Regions from separate parts of the Bacillus sp. Marseille-P3661 genome, predicted to be linked through region 3. Evidence: predicted binding sites of a transcription regulator. Region 3 holds the regulator's gene; each other region holds the start of a gene.

Region 1 (10,402 bases), on a different contig from region 3:
TAAAAGTAACTGGAACCATTTTTTATTTCTTAAATGTGCAACATTTGTCCCCATCGGATTACATTATCTCTCCAATTGCCACAACTTTAAACTCATATATCTAAAAAAATACTTCAAAAACTTCTGATAAAAACTAGCTTATATAACCAAACTAACTCATGAAAATGAAAGGGAGGTTTTAAATATGCAACAACTACGAAATATCATGTCATCACAAGTTTTTACTGTGTCTGAAAACGATACTTGTCAAAAAGCAGCGTCTATTATGAGTGAGCACAATATTGGTGCGCTCCCTGTTGTGAATAATAGCGGTGAAGTTATCGGGATGATTACTGACCGTGATATTACGTTACGTACAACTGCACAAGGTGAAAACGCGCAAACACCAGTATCACAAGTAATGACAGCGCAAAAGATTGTTCAAGCAACACCAGACATGGATGTTCATGAGGCAGCTCAATTAATGGCGCAACAACAAATTCGCCGTTTACCGGTTGTTGAAAACGGCCAAGTGGTAGGTATGGTTGCTTTAGGGGATCTTGCGGTGGACAATAAATTTGATAATGAAGCCGAACAAGCATTATCAAGTATTTCTACGCCGTCTAGCCCACAGCAGTAAGCTGTTTGAAAAAAGGTGCCCTGCTAAGCGAAGTAGGGCATCTTTGTTTTGTCTATTTCAAAATTCACCGTACAACCTTTAGTTCATATTATGAATTTTAGATTGCAAACATCCGTTTCCGGGTTATTTCTTAATTTTGGATTGAAATAATTAATTGAATTGCTGTCTAGGTTAAATCTAGGTTAATCTTCACGCATGGGGATTTTTGTGTTGAACCAGAGTCATCTTAGCATATATGTTCGAGCGCGCTTATTTCCACTTGAGACGACTAGTATTTCTAAATCCACAAGATTATGTAAGATGCGTCTTGCTTGACGTTCACCAATATTTAGGTGATTTGCAATCTCTGAAGGAGTAATTGGACGAAGTAGACGACGTGCAAAGCGTATAACTTCTGCTTCAGTCCAAGATAATTTTGAAGGTGTTTCAATTGAGGTGAATTTGCCTATAAAAGCAAGAATAAGCTGTTGACATTGTTTAGGCTGCTCTTTAATCGATAAATAGGCTATAGGCAATAGAGTCCAACCATCTAAAGCTAATAAAGAATGGCGCCAGCATAAATCCTTAAACCTTCTTACATCCAGATCTCTCGCATGAGGACCGTATCCTTGAATTTCAATGCATCCTTTAGCTTCTCCAGGTTTATAGGCAAGATCGAGATAGCGAAAACCATTGTTGAAATCAAGAACCTCCCATTCCGGATATAAATGATCAAAGTTTCCTACAGAAGGGTACCAAATCGTTCGGAGAAATTCATATGTACCATGACCTAGACCTTTTTCAAGTAATTCACGTCTTCTTCGATTCTTTTCTTCAATAATTTGCTCTTGAATCCATTCTTCAAACCTTTGCTCAAAAAGCTGCGCCATTGTGTTCTTTCCTTTCTAAATTGTTATTTTTTGATATAAAAAACGTCCCAATACAACAAATCCCAGTGCAAATGAATAACCATGGTAATAAGTGTATGAGACGGCTATATATGATAACTTAGCTTCTAATTCTAGTATAATCGAACCTTTGGATACTGCAATAGAAATTAATAAATAAAGCTTAGATTGTACCGACATTGCGTAGGGTGCGAATGTATGTACATAATTTCAGAGGTCAAAACGAATACAGTATTGGTGTGAATAAGGGACCATATGTCCGCTAAATACTTCCGGTGACTTTACCCGGACATCCAGGCCGTTATTCATCTAAAACAGTATGATTCACAAGTTTGCCGGACATTGAATCCGTTATTTCAACTATTAGCCTCAGTTTTCATTGAAATTAATGAAAATAACGTACTATATGTCCGGCAAATCACCAGAAACAGCAGTTTTGGTGTGAATAGGGGACTATATGTCCGCACAATTCCTCCGGCGTTTTTTTCCGGACATTTAGACCGTTATTCAACTAAAAACAGCATGTTTCACGCGTTTACCGGACATATGATCCGTTATTCCAGCTTTTAGCCCCAGTTTTCGTTGAAATCAATGAAAATAACGTACTATATGTCCGGTAAATCGCCAGAAACAGCAGATTTGGTGTGAATAAGGGCCCCTATGTCCGCTTAACCCTCGCGGCGACAATTGCCGGACATATAGGCCGTTATTCATCTAAAAACAGCATGTTTCACAAGTTTGCCTGACATTGAATCCGTTATTTGAGCTTTTAGCCCCAGTTTTCGTTGAAATTAATGAAAATAACGTACTATATGTCCGGCAAATCGCCAGAAACAGCAGTTTTGGGGTGAATAAGGGACCATATGTCCGCTAAATACTTCCGGTGACTTTATCCGGACATCCAGGCCGTTATTCATCTAAAAACAGCATGTTTCACAAGTTTGCCGGACATTGAATCCGTTATTTCAACTATTAGCCCCAGTTTTCGATGAAATTAATGAAAATAACGCACTATATGTCCGGTAAATCGCCAAGAATAGCAGTTTTGGGGTGAATAGGGGACTATATGTCCGCACAATTCCTCCGGCGTTTTTTTCCGGACATTTAGACCGTTATTCAGCTAAAAACAGCATGTTTCACGCGTTTACCGGACATATGATCCGTTATTCCAGCTTTTAGCCCCAGTTTTCGTTGAAATTAATGAAAATAACGTACTATATGTCCGGTAAATCACCAAGAATAGCAGTTTTGGGGTGAATAAGGGACTATATGTCCGCACAATTCTTCCGGAGTTTTTTTTCGGACATAAAGGCCGTTATTCAACTAAAAGCAGCTTGTTTCACGCGGTTACCGGACATTTGATCCTTTATAGCAACAATTAACCACGTTTTTTATTGAGTTTAATGAAAATAACGTACTATATGTCCGGCAAATCGCCAGAAACAGCAGTTTTGGTGTGAATAGGGGACTATATGTCCGCTTAATACTCGTAGCGACTATTATCCGGACATCCCGGCCGTTATTCAACTAAAAACAGCACGTTTCACACGTTTACCGGACATTTGATCCTTTATAGCAACAATTAACCACGTTTTTTATTGAGTTTAATAAAAATAACGTACTATATGTCCGGCAAATCGCCAGAAACAGCAGTTTTGGGGTGAATAAGGGACTATATGTCCGCTTACTCCCCCCAAGCGACTATTGCCGGACATTTGATCCCTTATAGCAACTATTAACCACGTTTTTCATTGAATTTAATGAAAATAACGTACTATATGTCAGGTAAATTCCCAAAAATAGCAGTTTTGATGTGAATAAGATACTCTATGTCCGCTTAATAATCATATTGATCCAGTAAAAATAATTAGCTGGAATTTTATTGAAATTATTATTTGTCAAAAGTTTTTCCAAATTAACTGTCCATTTCAAAAAATTATTCTTTTTCTAAAATTACTTATAAAATTCTATTTAATTATTAAAAAATATAAAAAAAACAAAATATTTGATGCAATTCTAGAAAATATAGTTTATACTAAGTAACATCTTAATCACTTACTCGCTTTTAAGCGTTAAAGTAACAAATGATATTATTTTACAAAAGTATATAGAAATAGGGGAGGCAGTTAAAATGAAGGGGAACAAGTTAATTTTGATCCTTGTTGCTGTTGTTGGTCTATTAATGCTAGCAGCATGCGGGGGAAAAGAGGAAGTAGCAGAAGATTCTAATGCTGAAGTGAAATCAGAAACTGCAACGAATGAACAAGCAGAGGAAACAAAAGAAGTTTATAAATTAAAGGTAGGTCATATTTCACCAGATGACCAAGCATATGCGATCGGCTTTAAAGAATATGCAGCGGCGGTAGAAGAAGCTACAAATGGACAAGTTCAATTTGAAATTTTTGGTAATGGAACATTAGGTGGCGAAAGAGAACTTTTAGAAGGTGTACAATTAGGAACATTAGATATGAGTGTTATCACAACTGGTGTTGTAACAAACTTTGTACCTGAAATTTCTGTTATTGAATTTCCGTTTTTATTTAGAGATTTAGACCATGTCTACAAAACATTAGACGGTGAAGTTGGACAAGAACTTTTAGATAAAGTATCTGAGCAAGGATTAAAAGCAATCGCATTCTGGGAAAATGGTCAGCGTCATTTATCAAATAGCAAGCATCCAATTAAAACTCCTGAAGATTTAGATGGTTTAAAGATGCGTACAATTGAAAGTGAGCTACTATTAGACACATATGCTGCATTAGGAACTAATGCAACGCCAATGGCATTCCCAGAAGTATATGGCGGTTTACAACAAGGCGTAATTGATGGATCAGACTTTTCAACTGGTGTATACTGGAGTACAAAAGTTTGGGAACAATCAAAATACTTCTCTGAAGTAGGACTTTACTATGCATCTGCGGTATTAGTTATCAATGATGATCTTTTAAAATCAATGCCTGAAGATATTCAAAAAGTGATCGTTGATCTTGGAAAAGAATACGCTCAAAAGCAACGTCAAATTTCACAAGATTTAGAGGCAGAACAAAAGCAACTTTTACTAGATAACGGAGTAGAAATCATTAATGCGGAAGACCTTGATATTCAAGCATTCCGTGATAAAGTTCAACCTGTATATGAAAAGCATGCTGAGAAGTATGGTTCATACATCGAAAGAATTCAAGCTGTACAATAATTAATAAAAAGGCTGTCCATCTCGTCGAAGGTGGACAGCCTTTTATGTATTTTCAATTAAATAGTTTTCGTTTGTGGAGTTCAAGCTTTTTTCCTCATATAAATTTAAAAATGCATCTGCAACGACGGGGTCAAATTGAGTTCCTTTATTTTTTCGAATTTCCTCAAGTGCACATTTATAATCAAGTTGCTGACGGTAAACGCGTTTGGAAGTCATCGCATCAAAGGTATCCGCAACTGCAACAATTCGTGCTAACAGCGGAATTTGCTGCCCTTTTAATCCTTTTGGATAGCCTTTACCATCATATCGTTCGTGGTGATAGAGAATAATGTCTAATATACCTCTGCTAGAGAAATTAGCCACATGTTTAATCATTTTATAGCCGATGGTAGGATGTGCTTTTATAAAATCGTATTCTTCCGTTGTTAATCTTCCGGGCTTTGTTAGAATAGGCTCGGGTATGCCGATTTTACCGATATCATGCAGCAGCCCGCCAATCCGAATATTGTTGCATATGTCTTCTTTTAAATTCATTTCTTTTGCAATTTCGAACGCATATTTTGCCACGTTTTCTGAATGATGCAATGTATGCGGATCTCTTGAATCTAGAGCATTCACGAGGGCTGTTGTTAATTCAAGCGTATCATTTTTTACTTTTTGGATGTTTTTCATTAGCCCCGCAGAGATAAACGTTATGATTGAATAAGTTAATAACAAGATAAAAAACGAACCAGTTAACATGTTTGGGTTCTGAACAAGTAAAAATCTGCACAGCACAATGAGAGTTGTAAAAAACATTAAAAATAGCGGCGATTTGTTATAAAACCCTGCTCCTAAAAAGATCACGGCGATCACATACAAAATAAATATATTGCTGTTATTTTGAAAAAAAATACTATTTAAAATCACACTTAGCATCCAAAGGATAAAAAAACAATAGCGAAGGTGACCAGGTTTATCAAGATAATTATAAAATTTATGCAAAGCAGGTTCTTTAGAGTAAGTCACTTTATAAACATTCAAGCCATACCACTTCCTCTACTTTAAAATGGTGCCTTAGCCACCTTGAGAAATTTATAGTATATATAGTAAGGATTTGTAAAAAGCTTTGAACATATGCTTTTGAAGTTAATGGTAATGTTCAGCTATCTTTTATAGTAGACTTCATATATTAGTTTGCTCTAAGCAGCTGGTTTTTCATGCAAAGAAAATGCATTCTATTAAACAAACGTTTAATTAAAAATATACTATCTCCTTAAAAAAGCGCAGGAGAGTTGTGTTTTCTTATCAACTAATCAAGAAAGAGCGATAATAATGTCTTTTATTGAGATTTGCTTTATAATAGGCTTTATTGACATGTTAATGTTTAAAAAGATCTTTATTGCAGCAAATTATATAAAGGATTTTTTTGTAATTATTTACAGTGCTTTTGGTACTTGGAAGGGGATTCATATTAATGTCAGAGGTGATCCTTGCGGTTTTGGCTCCATTTTTAATGGTTATTTTTTTAACACGGATTACGTTTAATCAATATGTTAGTGCAATTTTAACGCTAGGAATTATTTTAGCGATATTTAAAGGCTACGAGCAGCCTAATTTAGTGATCATAGCGTGGGTTTTATCACTTGTTGTCGGCTTTTTTGTATCCAATCGGATGAATAAGAAATTTAATAAAAAGTACTAATGAACAAGCATGTGGATCTAGCCGCATGTTTTTTCTGTTTCTCAACCGGTAAGAGTAGATAGCATTATTTTTTAGAGGATTAAAGCATAAGAAGAGAAGGCCTTTAGGTCATCTCCTTGGACATCGTCAATTGCCATTGTAGGCAAATGGCGTGTTTTTTTAAAAATAAACGAATACCCGTTCGTTCATATTAGCAGTTTGTGAAGTAGATGTGATACAATGAATTACAGAATTTGGTGATGAACGGAGGTAGTTTTGTGGACCAACAATTTGATCTTAAATCAAAGTATGAGCCAGGTGGGGATCAGCCTAAAGCGATTGAAAAGCTTGTGAACGGCCTTAAGGAAGGTAAACGATATCAAACGTTGCTTGGTGCAACGGGGACAGGTAAAACATTTACGGTTTCAAATGTGATTCAACAAATTAATAAACCTACACTAATATTAGCTCATAATAAAACGTTAGCAGGACAGCTGTATAGTGAGTTTAAAGAGTTTTTTCCTAACAATGCAGTTGAATATTTTGTCAGTTACTATGATTACTATCAGCCTGAGGCATATGTGCCGCAAACAGATACGTTTATTGAAAAAGATGCAAGCATTAATGATGAAATTGATAAACTCCGCCACTCTGCGACATCATCTTTATTTGAACGGAATGATGTCATTATTGTGGCTAGTGTATCTTGCATATACGGTTTAGGTTCGCCGGAGGAATATCGAGAAATGGTTGTTTCACTTCGCGTCGGTAAGGAAATAGAACGCAACCAGTTATTACGTGATTTAGTGGATATCCAATATAATAGAAATGACATTGATTTTCAGCGTGGGACGTTCCGTGTTCGCGGGGATGTAGTGGAAATTTTTCCGGCATCACGTGATGAGCATTGTATTCGTGTTGAATTTTTTGGTGATGAAATTGATCGAATTCGTGAGGTTGACGCACTGACTGGAGAAATTTTAGGCGATCGTGAACATGTGTCAATCTTTCCGGCATCCCACTTCGTTACACGTGAAGAGAAAATGAAAATTGCGATTGAAAATATTGAAACAGAGTTAGAAGAACGTTTAAAAGAAATGCATGAAAACGGCAAATTGTTGGAGGCACAACGACTTGAGCAGCGAACTCGCTATGACTTAGAAATGATGAGAGAAATGGGTTTTTGCTCAGGAATTGAAAACTACTCTCGTCATTTAACGCTGCGACCAGCGGGTGCAACGCCTTACACACTTTTTGATTATTTTCCAGAAGACTTTTTGTTAATTGTCGATGAGTCACATGTGACGCTCCCTCAGGTTCGCGGCATGTATAACGGCGACCGCGCTCGAAAGCAAGTGCTTGTGGATCATGGCTTTCGGTTACCGTCCGCATTAGATAACCGTCCATTAATGTTTGATGAATTTGAAAAAGTTGTAAAGCAAGCGATTTTTGTTTCAGCTACACCCGGACCTTACGAAATGGAGCATGCTCCAGAAGTAATTGAGCAAATTATTCGTCCAACAGGGTTGCTTGATCCTAATATTGATGTTCGTCCAATTCAAGGCCAAATTGATGACTTAATTGGCGAAATCAATGCTAGAGTTGAACGAAATGAGCGGGTCCTCGTAACGACTCTAACGAAAAAAATGTCAGAGGATTTAACCGATTATTTAAAAGAGCTTGGCATTAAGGTTTCGTACTTACACTCAGAAATTAAAACATTAGAGCGGATTGAAATTATCCGCGATTTACGTTTAGGAAAGTATGATGTGCTCATAGGGATTAACTTATTGCGTGAAGGCTTAGATATTCCGGAAGTGTCGCTTGTCGCCATTTTGGATGCAGATAAAGAAGGTTTCTTACGTTCGGAGCGTTCATTAATTCAAACGATTGGCCGGGCAGCGCGTAATGCGAATGGCCATGTTATTATGTACGCAGATAAAATTACAAATTCAATGCGAATTGCAATGGATGAAACGAAACGTCGCCGGACAATTCAAGAAGAATTTAATGAGAAACATCATATTACACCTAAAACCATTCAAAAAGAAATTCGTGATGTCATTCGCGCGACGATGGCAGCTGAAACGGAAGAAACGTATGATACGCCAACAAAAGCTGCTAAGCTAACGAAGGATGAACGTGTGAAGTTAATTGCTCAGTTCGAAACAGAAATGAAGGAAGCAGCAAGAGCTTTAAACTTCGAGCGTGCTGCCGAGCTGCGTGATTTAATTTTAGAATTGAAGGCTGAAGGATAAAAATGATTAGCGTGTTTTGTTTAAAATAGATTTCGCGCCCAGCAAGGCGCTTGTGCTTTTTTCGGTGGAAAGGAGACAGTTATGTCAGTTAAGAATATCGTTGTAAAAGGTGCTCGGGCACATAATTTAAAAAATATAGATGTGGTCATTCCTAGAGACAAGCTTGTTGTTCTAACAGGTTTGTCAGGTTCCGGGAAGTCATCGCTCGCATTCGATACGATTTATGCAGAAGGCCAACGACGTTATGTCGAATCGCTGTCCGCATATGCTCGTCAGTTTTTAGGGCAAATGGATAAGCCGGATGTTGATGCAATAGAGGGGCTATCACCTGCCATTTCGATTGATCAAAAAACAACGAGCCGTAATCCGCGCTCGACAGTTGGCACGGTAACGGAAGTGTACGATTATTTGCGGCTGCTTTATGCGCGTATTGGCCGTCCTGTTTGTCCTGTGCATGGCATTGAAATAAGCTCGCAAACGATTGAGCAGATGATTGACCGCATTATGGAACTTCCGGAACGTACGAAACTACAAGTATTAGCGCCGATTGTTCGTGGTAAAAAAGGTGAGCATGTTAAGGTTTTTGAGGATATTAAAAAGCAAGGTTATGTGCGTGTCCGCGTTGACGGCGAAATGCATGAAGTGAGTGATGAAATTAAGCTTGAAAAAAATAAGAAACATTCGATCGAGGTTGTGATTGACCGGATTGTGATTAAAGAGGGCGTTGCATCTCGTCTGGCGGATTCATTAGAAACAGCATTACGTTTAGCAGAAGGTACGGTTATTATCGATGTCATTGGCGAAGAAGAATTGCTCTTTAGCGAGCATCATGCCTGCCCGCAATGTGGATTTTCGATAGGTGAACTAGAACCGCGGATGTTTTCGTTTAATAGTCCGTTTGGTGCATGTCCAAGCTGCGACGGTTTAGGAACGAAACTTGAAGTTGATTTAGATTTAGTGATTCCCGATTGGGATAAAACGTTGCATGAACATGCGCTTGCACCATGGGAACCGACAAGCTCACAGTATTATCCTCAGTTGTTAAAATGCGTCTGTGATCATTTCGGAGTCGATATGGAAACTCCGGTCAAAGACATACCGAAACAGCTGCTTGATAAAGTTTTATATGGTAGCGACAGTGAAAAAGTTTACTTCCGTTATGAAAATGATTTTGGACAGGTTCGTGAAAATGAAGTGGAGTTTGAGGGCGTACTTCGCAATGTGGAGCGTCGTTATCGCGAAACATCTTCAGATTATATTCGGGAACAAATGGAGAAGTACATGGGACAAAAAGATTGTCCGACATGTAAAGGCCATCGCTTGAAAAAAGAATCATTAGCTGTGCGAATTGATGGTAAGCATATTGGTGAAATTACAAAGCTATCGATTCAAGAAGCGCATGAATTTTTTTCACAGATCAGTTTAACGGAAAAAGAAATGCAGATCGGACGTCTTATTTTTAGAGAAATTCTGGAGCGCATAGGCTTTTTAGTGAATGTAGGTTTGGACTATTTAACATTAGCTCGTTCAGCTGGAACATTGTCAGGTGGCGAGGCCCAACGAATTCGCTTGGCTACGCAAATTGGTTCACGATTAACGGGTGTGCTTTATATTCTAGATGAACCTTCAATTGGTTTGCATCAGCGTGACAATGATCGTTTGATTGATACGTTAAAAAATATGCGTGATATCGGCAATACGCTAATTGTTGTTGAGCATGATGAAGATACAATGATGGCTGCAGATTATTTGATTGATATTGGTCCTGGTGCAGGTGTTCAT
Region 2 (10,402 bases), on a different contig from region 3:
CTTGTTTGTGAGTAAATTTTCTTTGAATGGTGTGTTGAAAATAATATTTAAAACACAGCATAAACGAATGTATACTGAACGGCTTTTTTAACGGAATTATTACCAATATATTATTGTGTAAAATAGGTCTCCGGATGCCAACATAGTAATGAGTATGCAAAAATACTCAAAATCCACTGTTGTGCAAGGGGGCTTTTAAAATGAATAAATTTGTTGCTTCCATTTCAGCAGCAATGGTTTTAGGTGGATTAGTTGGATGTGGTGTGAATGATAACGCACAGGATATTATGGATAATGATAGTCCTGTGACGCAGGTAGGATATGCAAATAATGACCGGGATGGGGCCTTTACAAATATAAATGATCGTGGCTTTAATGATCAAGAAATGTTTGACCAGGTTGATGCCTTGAACGTTGGACACCGCATGGGAGATAGTATGGAAGATGGGGAAGCTGTTTCACAAAGGGGAACGTACGGACATAATGATACGAATTTCCATGGGCAGTATAATACAACGATAAACGGAATGCCAACAAGCTCCTATAACACCCTACATGATCATGTTATTGCTCAGCACATTGCAGACCGTATTGAGCATGTTAGGAATGTGAAGGATGTAGCTACCGTTATTGATGGAAGAACCGTATTAGTAGCAATCGATACAAACGATAATAATGATACCAATGTTGAGCGTGAAGTTCGTCGTATTGCTGAAGGGATGTCAAATGGACGGAAAGTCAGAGTTGTAACGGATGAAGGTATTGTAGAACGAGTTCGTTCTCTTAATAATGGAACCAACAACAACCGAAATGTAGATACTGATTTGTCTGATATGCTTATTGACAAATAACTCTGTATTAAAACATGATGGGAGCGCCCATCATGTTTTTTTTTGTATTGTTTTGGCCTAAATTTGATGAATGTATGCAGAATTATCATGGATGGATGTGTCAGAAGAGTACTGTACACAATAAACTCTTTAATCCATGAATAACTTTTTCTATTCTAAGAAAGAAACAAAACTCTTTGGATAAAAATACTATTTGCTGGAGAGAATACTAATGGTGGCATAATTGAAGTTATTTTGCCTAATATTTGCATAAACTTTTAATTAAAAATGAGGTGACGAGATCATGACTCCTTTATTTCAAAAGGCCAATGTAATTAAATTTATTATAGGCTCATTATTGGTAGGCGGGATTTCAGTTGCGCTCGTAATTTTTCCAACCGCTGCTGAAAAAAATGAAGGGGAATTAGATCAGAATAATACAGTATTGCAGAATGAGGCGATGGAGGTAACCGGACCTCTTACCGTAAATATTATATTAAAACGATATTATTTGGATGGAGCGGTGAGCGAGGAAACGGTTCAGGAAACAATTTGGTCCATGGAGGATTTCTGGGCACAGTATGAAGATTGGCAGCTTGTTGATCAAAGTGAAGGGGAAATGGTCTTTAAACGAAATGTAAATGATATATCACCTCTTCTCAAGGCTGATGGTTATTTTGGAATCTCACAAGAAGGTATCCTCACAATATATAAAGGAAAACCAGGTTCTGAGGAAGTAATCCAATCGTTTTTCCAAATTGATGTTAGTAAATTAGAAAGTCGCCAACAGGAGGAATTAAAGCAAGGTATACCTGTAGTCTCAAAGGATCGATATCAAGAAGTAATCGAAAGCTTTAAAAGTCTTTCGACCCAATAAATTGTCTTACTATTTAAGTGTATATATACAACGAAGGGTCAGTTACTTATAATAATAAGTCTGGCCCTTTTCTTACTTCATATGTAATATGTATAAAGAAAATATGATAAAATGGTTAAGTAAATAGAAATACACGTTCGCAGTTAGGGAGAGAATTCTTTTGATTGAATTTGTTAATGGTAATGTTGATTATATCAGCCCAGAGTATATTGTTATTGATGTATCTGGTGTAGGCTATCAAATATTTACGCCAAATCCATATATTTTTCAGAAAGACTTAAATAAAGATGTCAGGATCTATACACATCAATATGTTAGAGAAGATTTAATTGCACTGTATGGCTTTCAAACAAGAGAGGAAAAAATGTTGTTTATAAAGCTGCTTAATGTCTCTGGCATTGGCCCAAAGGGTGCATTAGCAATCATTGCATCAGGCCAGCCGAGTCAGGTTGTACAGGCGATTGAGGATGAAGATGAAAAATTTTTAGTTAAGTTTCCGGGTGTTGGTAAAAAAACAGCTCGCCAAATTATCCTTGATTTAAAAGGGAAACTAAACGATGTATTACCAGACTTAATGCCAAATCTATTTACGCATGAGGAACATATGGAACCATCTACTAAACATGCCATTGAATTAGAAGAGGCATTTGAGGCATTAAAAGTTCTAGGTTACGCTGAGAAAGAAATAAATAAAATTAAACCTGTTCTAACAAAGGAAGAACAGCTTTCAACAGATCAATATATTAAGAAAGCATTGCAGTTATTATTGAGGTAGGAAGGAGGAAGTTTCAATGGATGAACGGATCGTTTCAAGTGAATATGTAATGGATGAGGATTCGTTTGAACAAAGTCTGAGGCCCAAACTTTTAGATCAATATATTGGTCAAGAAAAAGTAAAAGAAAATTTGAAGATCTTTATTGAAGCAGCTAAATTGAGACAGGAATCACTGGATCATGTTTTGCTTTATGGGCCACCTGGGTTAGGTAAAACCACACTTGCTGCGATTATTTCAAATGAAATGGGCGTCCAAATGAGAACGACATCAGGCCCTGCAATTGAACGGCCAGGAGATTTGGCTGCCATTCTGACCTCGTTAGAGCCAGGCGATGTATTATTCATAGACGAAATCCATCGTTTACAAAGAAGTGTGGAGGAAGTTTTATATTCTGCACTTGAAGACTTCTGTATTGATATTGTTATTGGCAAGGGTCCAGGAGCTCGGTCCGTTCGATTGGATTTACCTCCGTTTACTTTAGTGGGAGCAACAACAAGAGCTGGTTCGCTGACAGCACCTCTACGAGACCGATTTGGCGTATTAAGCCGTTTAGAATATTATAAAGTCGAGGAATTAAGAAATATTGTCAATCGAACAGCTGAAATTTTTAACTTAGAAATTGATTCATTAGCGGCTGACGAGATTGCTAGACGATCACGAGGTACCCCGAGGATTGCGAATCGTCTCTTAAGAAGAGTACGCGATTTTGCACAAGTGCGTGGTAATGGTACAATTACGGCAGTATTGGCTTCGAACTCATTGGAAATGCTTCAAGTTGATCGTCTTGGTTTGGACCATATTGATCATAAACTATTGTTAAGTATTATTGAAAAATTTATGGGTGGACCTGTTGGTTTGGATACAATCGCTGCAACAGTGGGGGAAGAATCACATACAATTGAGGAAGTATATGAACCATACTTACTGCAAATTGGATTCTTACAACGAACACCTAGAGGAAGAATTGTGACGCCATTGGTCTATGAGCATTTTCAGTTGGAGGTGCCTAAAAAGTAAGATGGGTAAACTTTTAATAATTGCCGGGATAGTTTTAATCGTTGTGGGTTTGCTTTGGCAGTTTGTAGGCCGTTTACCGGGAGATATAGTATATAAAAAAGGTAATGTAACCTTTTTCTTTCCCATTGTAACCTCCATCGTAGTTAGCATTGTACTATCTTTAGTATTTTATTTTATTGGCCGCTTTCGATAACTATAGTGAAGGAGTTAAATATGAAGGTTGATTTATTTGATTTTGACTTACCAGAGGAATTAATCGCTCAAACGCCACTTGAGGAACGAACAGCTTCAAGATTAATGGTTGTAGATCGCAAAACAGGTGTATACAATCATGAGCAGTTTAAAAATATTATTCATTACTTAAGTCCCGGTGATGCACTTGTTTTAAATGATACACGAGTGTTACCAGCTAGACTATTTGGTATTAAAGAAGAAACAGGTGCCAAAATTGAGGTTCTGTTATTAAAGCAGCTAGAAGGGGACCGCTGGGAAACACTTGTTAAACCTGCAAAACGAGTACAGGAAGGGACAATTGTTAGCTTTGGAGATGGTCGATTAAAAGCAGTGTGCGTGGAAACAAGTGAACATGGAGGCCGCCATTTTGAATTTAAATATGATGGTATTTTTTATGAAGTACTAGAAACGCTTGGAGAAATGCCACTACCCCCATACATAAAAGAACAATTAGACGACCGTGATCGCTATCAAACTGTTTTCGCGAGAGAAAGAGGTTCAGCTGCAGCCCCAACTGCTGGATTACATTTTACGGAAGAATTTCTAGACGAGATTCGCGAAAAAGGTGTACATGTTACATTTATTACTCTTCATGTAGGCTTAGGTACATTCCGTCCAGTTAGCGCAGACTCAGTTGAAGAACATGAAATGCACAGCGAGTATTATCATATGACAAAAGAGACAGCTACTCTTCTAAACAAAGTAAAAGAAAAAAACGGAAAAATTGTTTCAGTTGGAACAACCTCCACGAGAACTTTAGAAACTATAGCTAATGAGTATAATGGAAAATTTGCAGAAACATCTGGATGGACGAACATTTTTATTTATCCAGGCTATGAGTTTAAGGCAATTGATGGAATGTTAACGAATTTTCATCTTCCTAAGTCAACTCTGATGATGCTAATAAGTGCTTTAGCTGGTCGTGAACAAATCCTTAAAGCATATGAAGAAGCTGTTAATCAAAAATACCGTTTCTTTAGTTTTGGGGATGCTATGTTAATTATTTGAAAGGGGAACTACTATTGACAGCAATTCGCTATGAATTAATAAAGACTTGTAAACAAACAGGGGCTAGACTAGGTCGTGTTACCACACCACATAGTACATTTGAAACACCTGTTTTTATGCCAGTGGGAACACTTGCAACCGTTAAGACAATGAGTCCAGATGAATTGGCTGAAATGGGCGCTGGCATTATTTTAAGCAATACATATCATTTATGGTTACGACCTGGTGAGGATATTGTAGAAGAGGCAGGAGGTCTGCACTCTTTTATGAATTGGAATGGATCTATTTTAACGGACTCTGGAGGTTTTCAGGTATTTAGCTTAAGTAAACTTCGTGATATAAAGGAGGAGGGTGTTCATTTCCGTAATCATTTGAGCGGAGAAAAATTATTTCTTTCTCCTGAAAAAGCTATGCAAATACAAAATGCCCTGGGCTCAGATATTATGATGGCATTTGATGAATGCCCACCTTATCCAGCTGAACCCGACTATATGAAAAATTCAGTTGAGCGTACAAGTCGATGGGCTGAACGATGTCTCCAAGCACATCAAAATCCAGATAGACAAGGTTTGTTTGGAATTGTTCAAGGTGGGGAATATGAAGAGTTAAGAAAACAAAGTGCCAATGACTTAATCTCAATGGATTTTCCTGGCTATGCAATTGGCGGACTTTCTGTTGGTGAACCAAAGGATGTTATGAATCGTGTGCTAGAATTTACGACACCATGGTTGCCAACCAATAAACCGCGTTATTTAATGGGAGTAGGATCACCAGATTCCTTGATTGACGGTGCAATCCGCGGTGTCGATATGTTTGACTGTGTATTGCCAACTAGAATTGCTAGAAACGGGACGTGTATGACAAGTGAAGGACGGCTTGTAGTTCGTAACGCAAAATACGCCCGCGATTTTACACCGCTTGACCCAAATTGTGATTGTAAAGTATGTAAAAATTACACCAGAGCCTATATTCGTCATCTAATAAGATGTGACGAAACGTTTGGAATAAGACTTACTACTTATCATAATTTATATTTTCTGTTAAAATTAATGGAGCAGGTTCGACAAGCCATCCGAGAAGACCGTCTTGGAGACTTTAGGGAAGAATTTTTTGAGCGTTATGGATTTAATCGTCCGGATGCCAAAAACTTCTAATAACAAAAGTCGTTTTTATACTGTATAGAACTACTTTGTTTCCCGAACTTATAACTGTCTTTAGTAGGCATTTATCATCAAAATGGAATATTTTCGATGGTTTTAGAATATGTTTAAAAAATACATAGACAAGCTATAAAGGAGGATTACTATGGATGTAATTTATCAGGTATTACCGTTAGTGGCGATGTTTGCAATTTTTTATTTCTTGCTTATTCGTCCACAGCAAAAAAAGCAAAGAGCAGTTCAAACGATGCAGTCTAATTTGCAAAAAAATGACAAGATTGTAACGATTGGTGGTTTACACGGAATCATTGATTCTCTTGATGAGGACAAGATTGTAATCAAATGCGGCGATGGCTCTCGTTTGACTTATGACCGTAATGCAGTAAGAGAAGTACTGAATAAAGACTAAGAAAGAAAACGGATATTTCATATTGAAATATCCGTTTTTTCCCTTTGTAGAGACTATTAAGCTCTTCTACCGGCAGTATTTACACCAAGAACACCGCCGATGATAGCAACTAGAATATAACTGCTATGATATAATAATTGCTGAATTGAGAAGCTTGCTTGGTATCCTAAAAACTGAACTAAAAAGACTAAAAGAGAAAATAATAAACCTGTTCCTGCACCAATTAGCCAGCCCTTCTGTTTGCCTTTTCCCCCAGAAACGAAACCACCAATAAACAAGGCTAAAAATGATAATGCCATAATTGGCCAAGTCAACGCAGTTTCTTGAATTGATGTAAAACGTAACAGCAGTGATAACATAATACTGGTTGATAGGACAATGATAAATATTGTGATAACTCCGTACAGCATGGCCATAAATGAATTCTTTGTTGACATATTGAGCCCCCTTTATACAGTCTTAAGAGGTTGTACGAACCCTTACTAGTAACTTATTCCGTACCATCTGCATTTAGAATTAAAAATTGGAAAAACCTTCGTTTCATGTTAGATGAACTATTGGTTAAAACTAAACTTACATGCGCATACAAGGAGCGAGGACCAACATGGAAGTTCTTACAATTGTTTTGCGAACGTTATTTCTCTATATGCTAATTATCCTCATTTTTAGAATAATGGGTAAAAGAGAGATAGGGGAATTAAGTTTATTAGATCTTGTTGTGTTTATGATGATAGCCGAGATGGCTGCAATAGCTATCGAAGACCCTTCTAAACCGCTAGTATTAACAATTATTCCAATGACAATTTTATGTTCCATTCAAATATTGTTGGCATTCATCTCATTAAAAAGTGAGAAATTTCGGGATGTGATTGATGGAAAACCATCAATTCTCATTGATCAAGGTGAAATCGATAAACAGGAAATGAAGAAGCAAAGATATAATATGGATGATCTCCTCGTTCAACTAAGAGAAAAAGATATTAGAAGTGTAGCCGATGTAGAATTTGCAATCTTAGAACCCTCAGGTAAATTATCTGTCTTTGAAAAAAGTAAATACAATACAATAAACCATGTTTATAACGTACCACTTCCTTTAATAAAAGATGGAATTATTCAGGAAGATCAGCTACAACGAATGAATAAAACAAACTTATGGTTGCGTCAAGAGCTAAGAAAACTTGGATATAAGGATGTTAAAAAAATTATGTATTGTTCTATGAATGATGACGGTACGCTGTTTGTTAATTTAAAAAACGAATAATAATTCAAAAACACCTCTTTTGGTTAAGAAAGTACCAATTAAGAGGTGTTATTTTATAGTTTAGGAAAAATTTATTTTATGGTAGTTGAACCAGGAATAAGTGCTGCTAGTTTTGGTCCTATAATAGGAATTCGACTGATTTCTCGTTTATGAACCAATTTTAATAATATCAGCATTAGAATGTAAATAATTGTTGTTATGATAATGGCAAGTAGTGTTCGATATGATAACGGTAAGTTAAATAATAAATATTTAAATGCTAACGCACCAATAGAGCCGGAAATTATCATTGTAAATAAACTTTTAATATAGTCTTTTACATAAAAAGTATAGCTAATTGTTTTTACTACTGTTGCAAAATGTAGTAGAGTTACTAAGAGTATACCGAGAATAATCGCTAATGCTACACCCATTATTCCAAGCTCAGGACGGGATGCAAAAATAAATATTGCTGTAATTTTTACAAACGCTCCAATTAAGCTATTAATCATAGCTGCTCTTGCTAAATTAAGGGCCTGTAATGTTGCTTGCAATGGCCCTTGGAAATAAGAAAAAATGAAAAAAGGTGCCATTAATTGTACAAAGACAGCTGATTTACTAGAATTATACATGAGTTCCATAATAGGGGAAGCAAATACATAAAGTACAACAACTGAAAGTCCGCCAGTGACTAACGCTAAACGCATTGCTTGTTGTAGACGGTGTTCGATCACTAACGTTTTCCCTTTTGCAGCCGCTTCACTTATCGCTGGAACTAGGGAAACTGATAATGAAGTCGTTACAAACGATGGTAATAATAATAAGGGAATTACATAACCCGTCAATTCTCCATATTGCTTGGTGGCCATAACAGTTGTAACGCCCGCAATGGCTAAGCTTTGGGAAACTACGATAGGCTCAAAGAAATATGAGAGTGAGCCGATTAAACGGCTCCCTGTTGTTGGTAAAGCAATTGTTAATAGTTCTCCTAATGTTTGTTTACCTGACTTAATTTGTATGAAGAACTTTTTTCTAATTCGAATTCGTTTTTTCATTTTGAACATTGCAAATACATAAATGAGTGATGCGAGCTCTCCAAGCACAGCGGAAGCAATAGCTCCTGCAGCTGCAAATTCAACTCCATATGGAAGTAGTGCTTTGGTCATGACAGCAACTAAACAAATTCGAACAATTTGTTCTATTACTTGTGAGTACGCAGCAGGGCGCATGTTTTGTAAGCCTTGAAAATAGCCTCTTAATACAGATGACAATGCTACAATCGGTACAATTGGCGAAATTGCAATTAATGGGTAATAGGCTCTTGAATCAGTTAATAATGTATTCGAGATAAATGGAGCAAACAGTATTAATCCTGTTGTAAAAATAATACTTAATACTCCAGTAATAGATAAAGAAACAACAAGGATTTTTTTTATTTTGGTTCGATCGCCATTCGTGTCTGCCTCCGCAACGAGCTTGGAAATAGCGACAGGCAATCCCATTTGGGTTAAGGTGATTGTTAATACTAATGTTGGCACGGCCATCATATAAAGACCGACGCCTTCTTCACCCATGATCCGAGCAACTACAATTCGATTTACGAATCCTAAGAAACGGGTAATTAATCCTGCTATAATTAGTATTAAAGTTCCTTGCAAAAAACTTTGCTTAAACTTAGACATAACGTTCCCTGCCTTCAAAAAAGTATAGCTATTCGCTACAATTATTTATATGCTTGTATTAAGGTCAAGCATGACAAGTTTTCGGGTGAAACAGAAATAAAGGAGGAAATTCTGAAAATGATTATAAAAAATTCAGTGGAATATTATAAGAAACAGGTGAAACCGGCGATTGAGAGCAAAGTGGAGGAGCTTCGTCTATTAGGATATGATCGTGTTACAGAGGAAGAGGTTTGGGATTGTTTACATAAAAAAGTATGGAAAAAGAACAATGTAAAAGCATTGCATGAAATAGTGGAGGATATCCTAACATTAAAAGTAGGTACATATATGAGTTATATAACCGTTAAAGCATACCAAGCGCCGGATTTCTTTAGTGAATTTGAAAACTTTAAGTAACCAAAGCTGTGCATTACAACAAATTGACTATAATACTACAATTTTCTATAATGGACATATTGAAAAAATGCCTGTACTTATTATTACTTATTATTAATGATGTTGATATTCAGGTGATTTGTTATTAAACGGGGCTTATCCCGGTGTTTTCTTACTATCATCGGAACAAGTTGATAGTATATGAAAACTCGGCATTCGTATTGGTCGAAAGCCGTGGTTTTTTAATGTAGTTGAACCTTAGGAGCATTGACGTCTGCTCCTGCGCCTGCTCAGAAAAAGAACATCGAATAAACCATAGTTGTGTTGTTTTTCAAAAGCTATTGGTAAACTTATACACTTACCATTTTTTAAACTAACAAGATAAATAATGTATGATGTATAAGATGTTGATATCGTTAGGTGCATCAATAAATTTGCCATAAAAGGCAAAATTTGGCGTTTTTCAAATAGAAGGAGGAAATTCTAATGGTCAAAAGAGGACGCATTGTCGCTTTTTTTCTTATCGTCCTGCTGTTTGCAAGTACGATGGGACTTACCGTCAATGGGATTTTGAGTAATATAAAGCTAGGCCTTGATTTGCAAGGTGGATTTGAAGTTTTATATGAAGTAAAACCAATTAATGAAAATCAAGAGGTAGATCGGGATTTATTACTAAATACGGTAAGTGCGTTAAATAAACGTATTAATGTTATAGGAGTAAGTGAACCGAATATTCAAATCGAAGGAGAAGACCGGATTCGAGTTCAGCTTGCAGGTGTAGATGATGAGGAAAA
Region 3 (10,402 bases):
ATCGAACTCACCTAACCTGGCACGCAGGTCACAAGCGGTTTTGAAGACCGTGGAGGACACCAGTACCCCATCCAATCCCGTTAATTAACAACTATAATAGATTATACTTTAATAGAATTATGATTTCAACTATTATACTAAAAATATATACCGAATATATTTCCAGTAATCCATTATGTATGCTTATCATGGAATTTTGACTTCATCGAGTAGCATATAAATTAACACCATCTTAGCCCCACAAGTTAATTTGTTTCTTCAAAGAAACATTAACATTATAGGGCTAATATTATGCAGTATGATGTCTGGTCTATTACTTCAATTAATACACCCGAAGTTTTTAGCCATCACTCATTTTTTCACGTGTCGGATGAATGGCCTTTTCCATTTCCTCTGCAGACATCACATTATCAGCAGCACTCATTGCATCGCTAAACGGCTTGCCTTTTTGACTTCCGCTCTTCTCGTTATGTCTTTTCTTCCTATTTGTCAAATTTATCACTCCTTTCCATTTATCCCGCGATTAACTGGCTGTAAGCCCCCCACGTCAAGAATTCGAGAGCATACCAATGAATTGTTAGTGGGGATTAACAGCCAGTAAACGCCCGATTGGTTTAAGGGCCTTTAGGTCATACCTTTAGGTACTAACAATCAGCGTGGGATGAAGCCTTTCACTTTATTATCATCTCAAGTTCCGTCCTGTTTATGCGTTTTGTTTTTAGTTGGTTCCTAGCATCTTTACTGATAAAATAGTATCATATAATAATGATCTGTTTATTTATCGCGGAAGGTGGAACATAATGTTTGACAGTTGGATACAATGGTTAATCTTTTTTTGGACAATATTTATGATTTCGATGCTTTTTATTGGTGGGTATTTTATGTTTAGAAAGTTTTTGAAACGGCTACCAAAGGAAGACGGAAAATCAATTATGGATTGGGAAGAGCATTACTTAAAAGAGACAAGGCATCTTTGGCCACAAGAACAAAAGGATTTCTTAGAAGAGCTAGTTAAACCGGTACCTGAACTCTTTCGTGATGTTGCAAGACAAAAAATCGCGGCAAAAATCGGGGAAATCGCGCTTGAAAAGCAAGCAGCTGAAATTTCTCAAGAGCTCGTTATTCAAGGGTATATAAAAGCTACCCCAAAGAGAGATCATAAATTTTTGAGAAAAACACTAAAAGAAAAAGAAATTGATCTCTCCACATATGAGCATTACTTTTAAACTAATGCACTCTTCTTCAAAAGATAACAAGCTAGTAAAAAAGGGAGCCCATCGTCAATTCATGACAATGGCTCCCTTTATTCTTATCAACATTCTCTATTTATGCCTTTTGAACTTTATGAAAGGTTTTACTTTCAAGTGTGCTTTCTAGTTTTTTATAAGAAAAATACATCGCAATCCGCCACGGTAAAATCATTCCAAATGCTAGAATAAAAAACATCCCGCTTGTTTCTCCAAATGAAATATAATGCCCAAGCACTAATTTCATAGCAATTCTAATTACTAATAATCCAAACAATATGAAAACAAAAGCTTTTGAACGCTTTAAATAAATTTCATTGTTTTGAATTTCAAAATTCGAAGTTTTAATTAATAATAGTGAGAATAGTACTCCTACTAAAAACGCTTCAGCAGCTTGAGAAAAAGTAACCCTAAACATAGGAAAAACAAACATGAAAGCACCTGTGCTCATAAAAACAGGTGGCAAAATAATCTTTTTTATAGTTGCAGGTTTTTTGGCAGCGCGAATTCGAACAAAAATTGCCAATATAGCCATTATTACAGCACCCACTGAACTAGCGACAATTATCATAACAACCACTCTTTCTTTCCCTATATATCAAGTGCATTTGCAAATTTCTAGTTCCTTTTAATAACGAAGAACCACTAAAGATATTGGGTCTAGAGTGGTTCATACTTTTAAAATGTATGTTACATTTCTAGTACTCTCGAAATCGCTTCAAGTACTCGACTTTCATCAAATGGTTTAACAATAAAATCCTTAGCACCTGACTCAATCGATTCAACGACAAGCTTTTGTTGCCCCATTGCTGAACACATAATAATTTTGGCATTGGGATCATGCGCCTTTATTTCTTTTAACGCATCAATACCTGTCATCTCAGGCATTGTGATATCTAGCATTACAATATCTGGCTTAAGTCTATTATAAAGTTCTACTCCAATGCGCCCATTTTCCCCTTCTCCAACCACTTCATGCATACCTTTTTGCAATATATTTGTAAGAGTCATTCTCATAAATTTCGCATCGTCCACAATTAAAACTCTAGCCATTCTTTTCCCCCTTACGAAATGCCCTCTACGAATCATAGATTATTATTACCGGCACGAAAAGCATTTCAACTTACTATCGACAAACTTCAAATATATATTTACTATTAATAATTTTTACCTTTTAGACAGGTATGCAGCGCTAATAAAGCGCTGCACCACGTTTATTTACTAAGTAAGTATTAAAAATCTCAAACTATAGAAATCCCTTAATATTATAGTATATATGAAATTAGAATTCCAATTTAAAACCCTGTAAACCCACCAAAAAGATTAATTAAATATGCAGTGATTTTTGTCATCCAGTCAAAGAAAAGAAAGATCCCCATAACAATCATAAGATAGCCACCAATTTTAATGATTTTAACATTATATTTCTTAATCCATGACATTTTTCCAATAAAAAATGTCATAATAAAAAATGGAATTGCAAAGCCTAATGTATATGCAATCATATACATCATACCAGATCCTGGGTTCGATACACTTAATGCCAATACTGCCGCTAAAATCGGACCAGTACAAGGTGTCCAACCAGCAGCGAATCCCATTCCAATGATAATTGAGCCAATAAAACCGGATGGTCGATTTTTAAAAGTCAACTTATGATCTTTCATCAAAAATTCAGGCTTTAATACACCTACAATAACAAAACCAAAAAAGACAATTAAAATGGCACCAACCTGCCGGATTAAGTCATTATATTGCAAAAAGAAACGGCCGATAAACGAGGTCGACATACCTAACATAATAAATATGCTTGAAAAGCCAATTAGAAAGAACAGTGTATGCAGCATTGCTCTTCTTTGTAGTATTGCATTTTCTGCTTTTAGATCTGCAACTGATACACCAGTTATGTAAGATAGAAAAGCAGGATACAAAGGTAAGCAACAAGGTGAAATAAATGATAAAAACCCTGCACCAAAGGCTAAAAATATGTTCACATCTGCCATAAAAACAACTCCTAGATGGTAAAAAGTCTTCATTCCTTTCTTATTCTATCAAATCAGTTCCTAAAATCATAATAATTTAATCAACATTTTGTGACAATTTTCAGAACGATAAGACTAAATTAAAGCAGAAGTTGCATATTTCCCTTACCCCAAAAATACAATATCAAAAGTACTTATTTTCAGAAATTCGACTTTTCTAGCGTAACCGAATCCAACTTAAGAGACGCAGAATTGAACCTGCCATCGACTATATAGAAATCAAAAAAACTGCCAACTAAATAGTTAGCAGTCCATTGTATTTCACTAATTCATTTATTTTAGCTTTCACTACATTAATCCCATCATTCAAATCATCCGTATAAACATAATTTACAGGTGTATCAAGTTTATTTGCTGCGTAGGAATACCTTGGATCGTAATATTCTTCCAATAGTATCCTAACAAACTCGGAAAAATTCTTTTTTTCCAATTCCGAATATAAATACTCAACTATAGTAGGCGGTATACGTTTTTTAAGAACGGCCATCGCTTCTAATGTTTCAGCAAAGTTTTTCTCGAATTGATAAGTCTCACAAATAGCTTTTGCTCTACTTTCAATTGATGCATTAATGTGAATTCTAACTCCACGATCTTTTCCCTTTAAAATAAAGTCGGGCAAAATGACTTTCCCAATCCTTTTACTTTCAGCCTCAATAATATAATAAGGAAATTCTTTTAGCTCAGATAGTCTTTCCCACAGTCCTTTTTCAAATTCCTTTTGTGAACGAGGTTTCAATCCAATTGCTCCAAATGTGGAACCACGATGTCCTGCAAGCCTTTCTAGATCAATAACTGGATAACCTTCTGATTCAAGTGCCTGTAAGATATCAGTCTTTCTTGTTCCTGTAAGACCTTCTAGCACAATGTAAGGCTTCTCCTCAGATCCCAATCTTTCTAGATCAGCAGCAATTAGCTGGCGGTAGCTTCTAATACCATTTAACAATTGAAATAACGGTATTCCGATAGCTGCCATAATCGAGACTATACTTCTGCTTCTCATTCCACCTCTCCAACAATACACTACAATCGTTTTTTCTTTATTCATCTCCGCACATTCTTTATATTTATGATAAAAATCAGGAAGTTTCTTTGAAAGAATCTCAACACCTAATTCGATTGCTTTTTCCTGACTTATTTGCTTGTAGGTTGTACCGATTTTTGCTCTTTCCTCATTTGTAAATAGAGGAATATTTATTGCCCCAGTAATATGAAACTCATCAAATTCTTTTGGTGAGCGAACATCAATATAAAAAGTATTTTCATTTAGAGCATCTTCTATTGAAATAGTTGGTATGCTTAACAACATAATCGTCATCCCTTATCTTTCTTCTTATTCCTAACTATATATTATATGCCCCTCGCGCACGTTAAGCAAATGATCAAAAAATGGCATAATGCACCAATCTAGATAATAGCCTTAATATGAAAAGGACACTCAATAATGAGCGCCCTTTTCGTTAATGCTTTTATTACTTTTTTTGTAGTTTATTCATCTGTGACATCATTTGATTTATTTTCTTTTGAGAAGGTTTCTGACCCATTTGCATCATCATTACCTTTAACATTTGTTCATTAATAGGTGGATTATTTTTTAAATAATTTTCCATATATTTTCTAGCAACAAAAAAGCCAATTGCTACACCTGCGAGTAATGCCACTAAACCAACTAAAATATAAGTCCACATAAAAACACTTTCCTCCTCATGGTTGTCCTAAACTACAGTTTACTAAAACCGATTCTAATATACAATAGTTTTAGACACAATCCCACAATTAAACATATTGTCTTTGCTTGATCGGATTTAGCCAACCAAAACGTCCATGTTCAAAATCCATTGCTAAAAAGTAAGGACTATATTTTCGAAGTGTTTCAAAAAAAGCCGTTTCCGCTTCATAGCTACCTTCGGACGAAAGTAATAAATATTGGTCATATACTTCTAATTTAGCCATAGACTGTGAGCGTTTTGTTCGAATTTTATAAGTAAATTGGATCTTATCTTGTTCATATAAAGGCTTTATATTCAAACTTTTTTCAATAAACCGATTGATTTCTATGATCGAAATTGGATTGGTAATGTAGTTAATTTGATTCGTTAATATAGGAATAAGACATTCATTAGCTGTCTGTCTATTTTCTAAAAACAAATTAAAAATCAGCAATTCTTTGCCAAAATAGTCGTAAGCTACTTCCTCTGTAAGTAGATGAATATGATAGCTTCTCATCGTCATTCCTCCTACTCTACCTTTTCTAGTAAAGTATAGCCTAAATAGAAGGAAATGATTGTCATCTACTGGTGAAAGATTCCACTAGTTTTGTCGATTTACAGCTTTATTACATATTTAAAGTAGAAAGAAACTCCCCTTACATTAATATTAATAAGAGGAGCTACTACATTATCTAAATTATTTTTGAAGCACTGCTTTTACCTTAGCAACAACATTCTCAACAGTAAAACCATACTCCTGCATGATTTTTTCTCCAGGTGCAGACGCTCCAAATGTATCGATAGCAATTATTGTACCTTCATCCCCAGCATAACGATTCCAACCGAGTGATGAGCCCATTTCAACCGCTACTCTCTTTTTAACTGCTTTTGGAAGAACACTTTCTTTGTATTCTTGCGTTTGTTCTTCGAAACGATCCCATGCCGGCATACTTACTACAGATACAGCGATGCCTTCTTTTTGAAGAATAGCTTGCGCCTCTATTCCCAAATTGACCTCTGAACCTGAAGCAAGAATAATAGCATCTGGCGTATCCTTACTAGCTTTACTTACCACATACGCACCTTTTTTCACGCCTTCATACGCATGTTGGTCTGTTCCTTCAATTGTAGGAAGACCTTGACGAGAAAGAACTAAAGCTGTAGGTTTGTTTTCACTTTCTAACGCAACTCTCCATGCTGCCACTGTTTCATTTCCATCAGCTGGACGAATAACAGATAGATTCGGCATCGCACGCAATGCAGCTAACTGTTCAACCGGCTCATGCGTTGGACCATCTTCACCGACAGCAATACTGTCATGTGTAAATACATACGTAACTGGTAAGTTCATTAATGCTGCGAGACGGATTGCTGGTCGCAAGTAATCAGAGAATACAAAGAATGTAGCACCGAAAACTTTTAGCCCACCATGCAAAGCAAGTCCGTTTAAGGCTGCACCCATTGCAAATTCACGAACACCAAACCAGATATTGCGGCCGCTATAATTGCTAGAAGAAAAATCACCTTGATCTTTCATCATTGTTTTATTTGAACTTGCTAAGTCAGCTGAACCACCGAAAAAGCTTGGAACTGCTTGAGCAATTGCGTTAATAGCTTGGCCAGATGAATCTCTGCTAGCAGGCTTATCTTTTCCAACTTGATAAGTTGGTAAACTTTGCTCCCATCCTTCAGGTAATAGTCCATCAATTGCCGTTTGAAGTTCTGTTCCCAACTCAGGATGAGCTTGTTTATATTGAGTAAATAAGCTATTCCATTGTTCTTCAAGCTGTTGACCTTTTTGTTTCACTTCTTTTTCAAAGTGCTCATATACTTCTGCAGGAACATGGAAGTCTTCAGCGAAAGTCCATTTATAGGCTTCTTTTACTAATTTCGTTTCATCAGCCCCTAATGGCGCACCGTGTGAAGCAGATTTACCGCCTTTGTTTGGTGAGCCGAAACCAATAGTTGTTTTTACCTCAATTAATGTCGGGCGCTCTAAATCGTTTCGCGCTGCATCAAGTGCACTTGCTATTTCATCTAGATCATTCCCATCTTCTACTCGAAGTACTTGCCAACCATACGCTTCGTAGCGTTTAATGACATCTTCAGAAAACGAGCGATTTAAATCTCCGTCTAAAGATATGTCATTTGAATCATATAAAATAACTAAGCGACCTAATTTAAGATGACCTGCAAGTGAAGCTGATTCTGCTGATACACCTTCCATTAAATCTCCGTCTCCACAAATACTATATGTATAATGATTAATAAGTTCAAAATCATCTTTATTATATTTACCTGCTAAATGTCTTTCTGCCATCGCCATCCCGACTGCAGTTGCAACACCTTGACCTAGAGGACCCGTAGTTGCCTCCACCCCTGGAGTATGCCCATATTCAGGGTGACCTGGTGTTTTACTTCCCCACTGACGGAAACCTTTTAGATCCTCGATTGAAACATCATAACCAGTTAAATGTAATAGACTATATAATAACATTGAACCGTGTCCAGCTGATAACACAAATCGGTCCCGATTAAACCATTTTGGATTACTAGGATTGTGATTCATAAAATTAGTCCATAGTTTATACGCCATTGGTGCAGCGCCCATCGGCATACCAGGATGCCCTGAGTTAGCTTTTTCGATCGCATCTATTGATAATGTACGAATCGAGCTAATCGACAATTGTTCGATTGAAAGTGACATTCACTTCATCCTTTCTTTTTTTATATTCCTGTCCATAATAAGATGGAAAAACAATTTGTACAACTATTAAATAAAATTTGTCAAATTGGCTCAAACTTTCCCTACCTATTATACCTTTTTATTTTATAAATTACGCTAGTTAATAGGAAAATTAATGTACCAATGGATTATTTTTTCTATTTTTACTTTCTTTTAACTTTTTAGGTGTTACATCTTTTCCTTCTGGGTCTATTACTTTAACTGAATGTAAAGTATTTTCCATAGATTTACGAAACGTTTTAATATATTCCTCTCTTAATTCTTTTTGTTCCGCTGTTTCTTCAGCTGTTAACCCTTCCAGTTTTGCCTTTTTTGATAAAGTGTTAATTCTACTTATCTTATCCTTTGATAACAATTCAATGCCTCCCTTTCTTTAATCCTCCACTATTTTTACTATAATTTCTTAAATATGTCCAGAAAAGCTATTGTCTCAATCATTTCAAATAGATTTTCGAACTTATGTTTGCGAATACTTACCAATTTTGATATAATTCTATTAATATATGGAAAACAAAATTGAGGTGTAACTATGACAAAAATCTCCAAGCGGCAAAACGATATCCTAGAATTTATTAAACAACAAGTACAACTAAAGGGCTATCCACCTTCTGTTCGGGAAATTGGTGAAGCGGTTGGCTTAGCTTCAAGTTCGACTGTTCATGGTCATTTAGCTAGACTTGAAAAAAAAGGGCTGATTAGGAGAGACCCAACTAAACCTCGTGCAATCGAAATATTAACGAATGATGATACTGATAGTATTCCCAAAAGTGAAACTATAAATGTCCCGGTTATCGGAAAAGTAACAGCCGGAATTCCTATCACTGCAATAGAAAACGTTGAAGATTATATACCTCTGCCAGATCGATTAATACCCTCTGATGGAAATGTGTTTATCTTGATAATTGAAGGCGAAAGCATGATCGAAGCAGGTATTTTGGATGGGGATATGGTGATCGTACGTCAACAGCAAACAGCCACTAATGGCGATATTGTTGTAGCAATGACAGAGGACGATGAAGCAACAGTTAAGCGGTTCTTTAAAGAAAAGGACTACATTCGACTTCAGCCAGAGAACTCAAGCATGGAGCCAATTATTCTTCAAAACGTTACCATTTTAGGAAAAGTAATCGGATTATATAGAAATTTACTATAATATTTAACATAAACCGAGAGAGTTATTCACCTAATAGGTTTACTTCAGAGGTGCAAACATTGTAAAACACATAGGAAAGCGCACTTGAATTCACTTTATAATTCACAGTGCGTTTTTTATTGATTTATAAACATTTTGGCGAATTTTAATAACTTATCGTCTGTAAATCACAGGGTATGAAATAAATATTGGAGGGTGCTTGATTTTGAGATTTAGTATGTAGATTATAATTGAGTAACCAGAGTTAGTAATAATAAGCGGAGATTTTTCGGTTAAACAGCAGGATAGAGCTTGGTTTGGGGTATATAAGCGGAGATTTTCCGATTAAGCAAAGCAAAGGTACCCATTTTTACGTTTTTCGAGTAAATTGGCGGAATCTTTCCGTCTATTTAAGCTATTTTCAGTGCCATTTCCTAATTAAGCGAAATTTCTCCGCTTATATATCAAACTCGCTTTGGCATCTAATGAAATTGGACAACTTACGGGTGGTTTCGGGGAAAAATGAAAAGTAAAAAGGGATTAGAGATATTGCATCTCTAATCCCTTTTTACTGTGAGGTTCATGTGATTTGCTAATTTGATTCGGTCTACGATTTACCGTTTTGCACCTCACAAGTAAACCGTTAGTTATTCACCTCCCTCGGTTTTTATTTATGTCGCTTATTTTCATCAAATATTTGCAGTAAAACTACTATAAAGATTTGATTCCTTATCTAACATACCTTTTTTTGATAAGGCAGCACTGCTAAAATATTTTCTATTTTAAATATTCTTATTCGCTTTCTAAGATAGCAAAAAGATTTAATGTTGTTTTCAGTAATTGCCTTTACATATATTATCCTTTGGGAAATAACTCCATTTTTGGTCACATAGATTATTTCAACTAGCGTATGATCTTTTAAAGCGTTCTTTAAAATTTTTAACATTTTAATACGCCTCCTTTCTTTACATTATATGCGAACATGTGTTTTAATATCAATATAAACGAGAATATTTGTTCTTATAAATCATAACCACACTGCTCAGCAATTTTATATTTTTTATCATTTAAAGGAGGCTATATCATGATTAAAGATCGTGGTACAATGAAATGGACTGCTATGATGTTACCCGAACATACTCAAGTATTGAGAGACATATGGCAAAGCGATCAGAAGGTTACCAAACCACTCTTAGATGAACAAGAGCTTGAAGAGATTAATCTTCAGTTGATGGAAGCGCTGAATTTTAATTTGGAAGTGACTCTTTCTTATTATGCCAACGGCTATATAAATACATCTGTAGGAATTATTCAATCAGTCAATACAAATAGCCAAGAAATTAAAATAGAAGATACTGCTAAAAAAATTTCTCATATTAAATTTGATGCAGTTACAAACATTAAAGTCCACAAAAGCTCCCAATCTTTAGATTGATAGCTTTGACATAGTACTTAAAACATCAACCAAAAAAACCTTGATACTAAATGTATCAAGGTTTTTCCCTTATTAATAAACTGACATATATTGT

The links. Region 3 encodes LexA, which represses DNA repair genes until DNA is damaged. Its sites were predicted from a motif close to CGAACATATGTTCG; they were not measured.
Region 1: a site for LexA is predicted at 6,554-6,567, ahead of uvrB (excinuclease ABC subunit UvrB). Genes of this name have one in related genera too.
Region 2: a site for LexA is predicted at 1,834-1,847, ahead of ruvA (Holliday junction branch migration protein RuvA). Genes of this name have one in related genera too.

The regions. Positions count from the first base shown of each region.
Region 1 covers NZ_LT965953.1:210,595-220,996, forward strand. Annotated here, with positions in the region: gene C1724_RS00940 (CBS domain-containing protein) at 185-619, shown strand; gene C1724_RS00945 (transcriptional regulator) at 841-1,488, opposite strand; gene dctP (TRAP transporter substrate-binding protein DctP) at 3,638-4,699, shown strand; gene C1724_RS00955 (HD-GYP domain-containing protein) at 4,742-5,722, opposite strand; gene C1724_RS00960 (DUF2198 family protein) at 6,156-6,383, shown strand; gene uvrB (excinuclease ABC subunit UvrB) at 6,623-8,620, shown strand; gene uvrA (excinuclease ABC subunit UvrA) at 8,702-10,402, shown strand, end outside.
Region 2 covers NZ_LT965953.1:880,473-890,874, forward strand. Annotated here, with positions in the region: gene C1724_RS03960 (TRM11 family SAM-dependent methyltransferase) at 1-15, shown strand, start outside; gene C1724_RS03965 (YhcN/YlaJ family sporulation lipoprotein) at 201-851, shown strand; gene C1724_RS03970 (intercompartmental signaling factor BofC) at 1,135-1,707, shown strand; gene ruvA (Holliday junction branch migration protein RuvA) at 1,868-2,482, shown strand; gene ruvB (Holliday junction branch migration DNA helicase RuvB) at 2,499-3,500, shown strand; gene C1724_RS03985 (DUF2905 domain-containing protein) at 3,502-3,693, shown strand; gene queA (tRNA preQ1(34) S-adenosylmethionine ribosyltransferase-isomerase QueA) at 3,714-4,742, shown strand; gene tgt (tRNA guanosine(34) transglycosylase Tgt) at 4,757-5,896, shown strand; gene yajC (preprotein translocase subunit YajC) at 6,048-6,311, shown strand; gene C1724_RS04005 (TIGR04086 family membrane protein) at 6,368-6,748, opposite strand; gene C1724_RS04010 (DUF421 domain-containing protein) at 6,916-7,572, shown strand; gene spoVB (stage V sporulation protein B) at 7,644-9,233, opposite strand; gene C1724_RS04020 (post-transcriptional regulator) at 9,351-9,629, shown strand; gene secDF (protein translocase subunit SecDF) at 10,095-10,402, shown strand, end outside.
Region 3 covers NZ_LT965954.1:32,743-43,144, forward strand. Annotated here, with positions in the region: tRNA gene C1724_RS25595 (tRNA-Sec) at 1-79, opposite strand, end outside; gene C1724_RS25600 (hypothetical protein) at 341-493, opposite strand; gene C1724_RS11075 (DUF2621 family protein) at 801-1,226, shown strand; gene C1724_RS11080 (CcdC family protein) at 1,327-1,818, opposite strand; gene C1724_RS11085 (response regulator) at 1,938-2,300, opposite strand; gene C1724_RS11090 (cytochrome c biogenesis CcdA family protein) at 2,543-3,250, opposite strand; gene mnmH (tRNA 2-selenouridine(34) synthase MnmH) at 3,525-4,595, opposite strand; gene C1724_RS11100 (YneF family protein) at 4,759-4,974, opposite strand; gene sirA (sporulation inhibitor of replication protein SirA) at 5,063-5,512, opposite strand; gene tkt (transketolase) at 5,693-7,702, opposite strand; gene C1724_RS11115 (DUF896 domain-containing protein) at 7,854-8,096, opposite strand; gene lexA (transcriptional repressor LexA) at 8,271-8,894, shown strand; gene C1724_RS11125 (hypothetical protein) at 9,607-9,819, opposite strand; gene C1724_RS11130 (YolD-like family protein) at 9,958-10,308, shown strand; gene glnA (type I glutamate--ammonia ligase) at 10,381-10,402, opposite strand, start outside.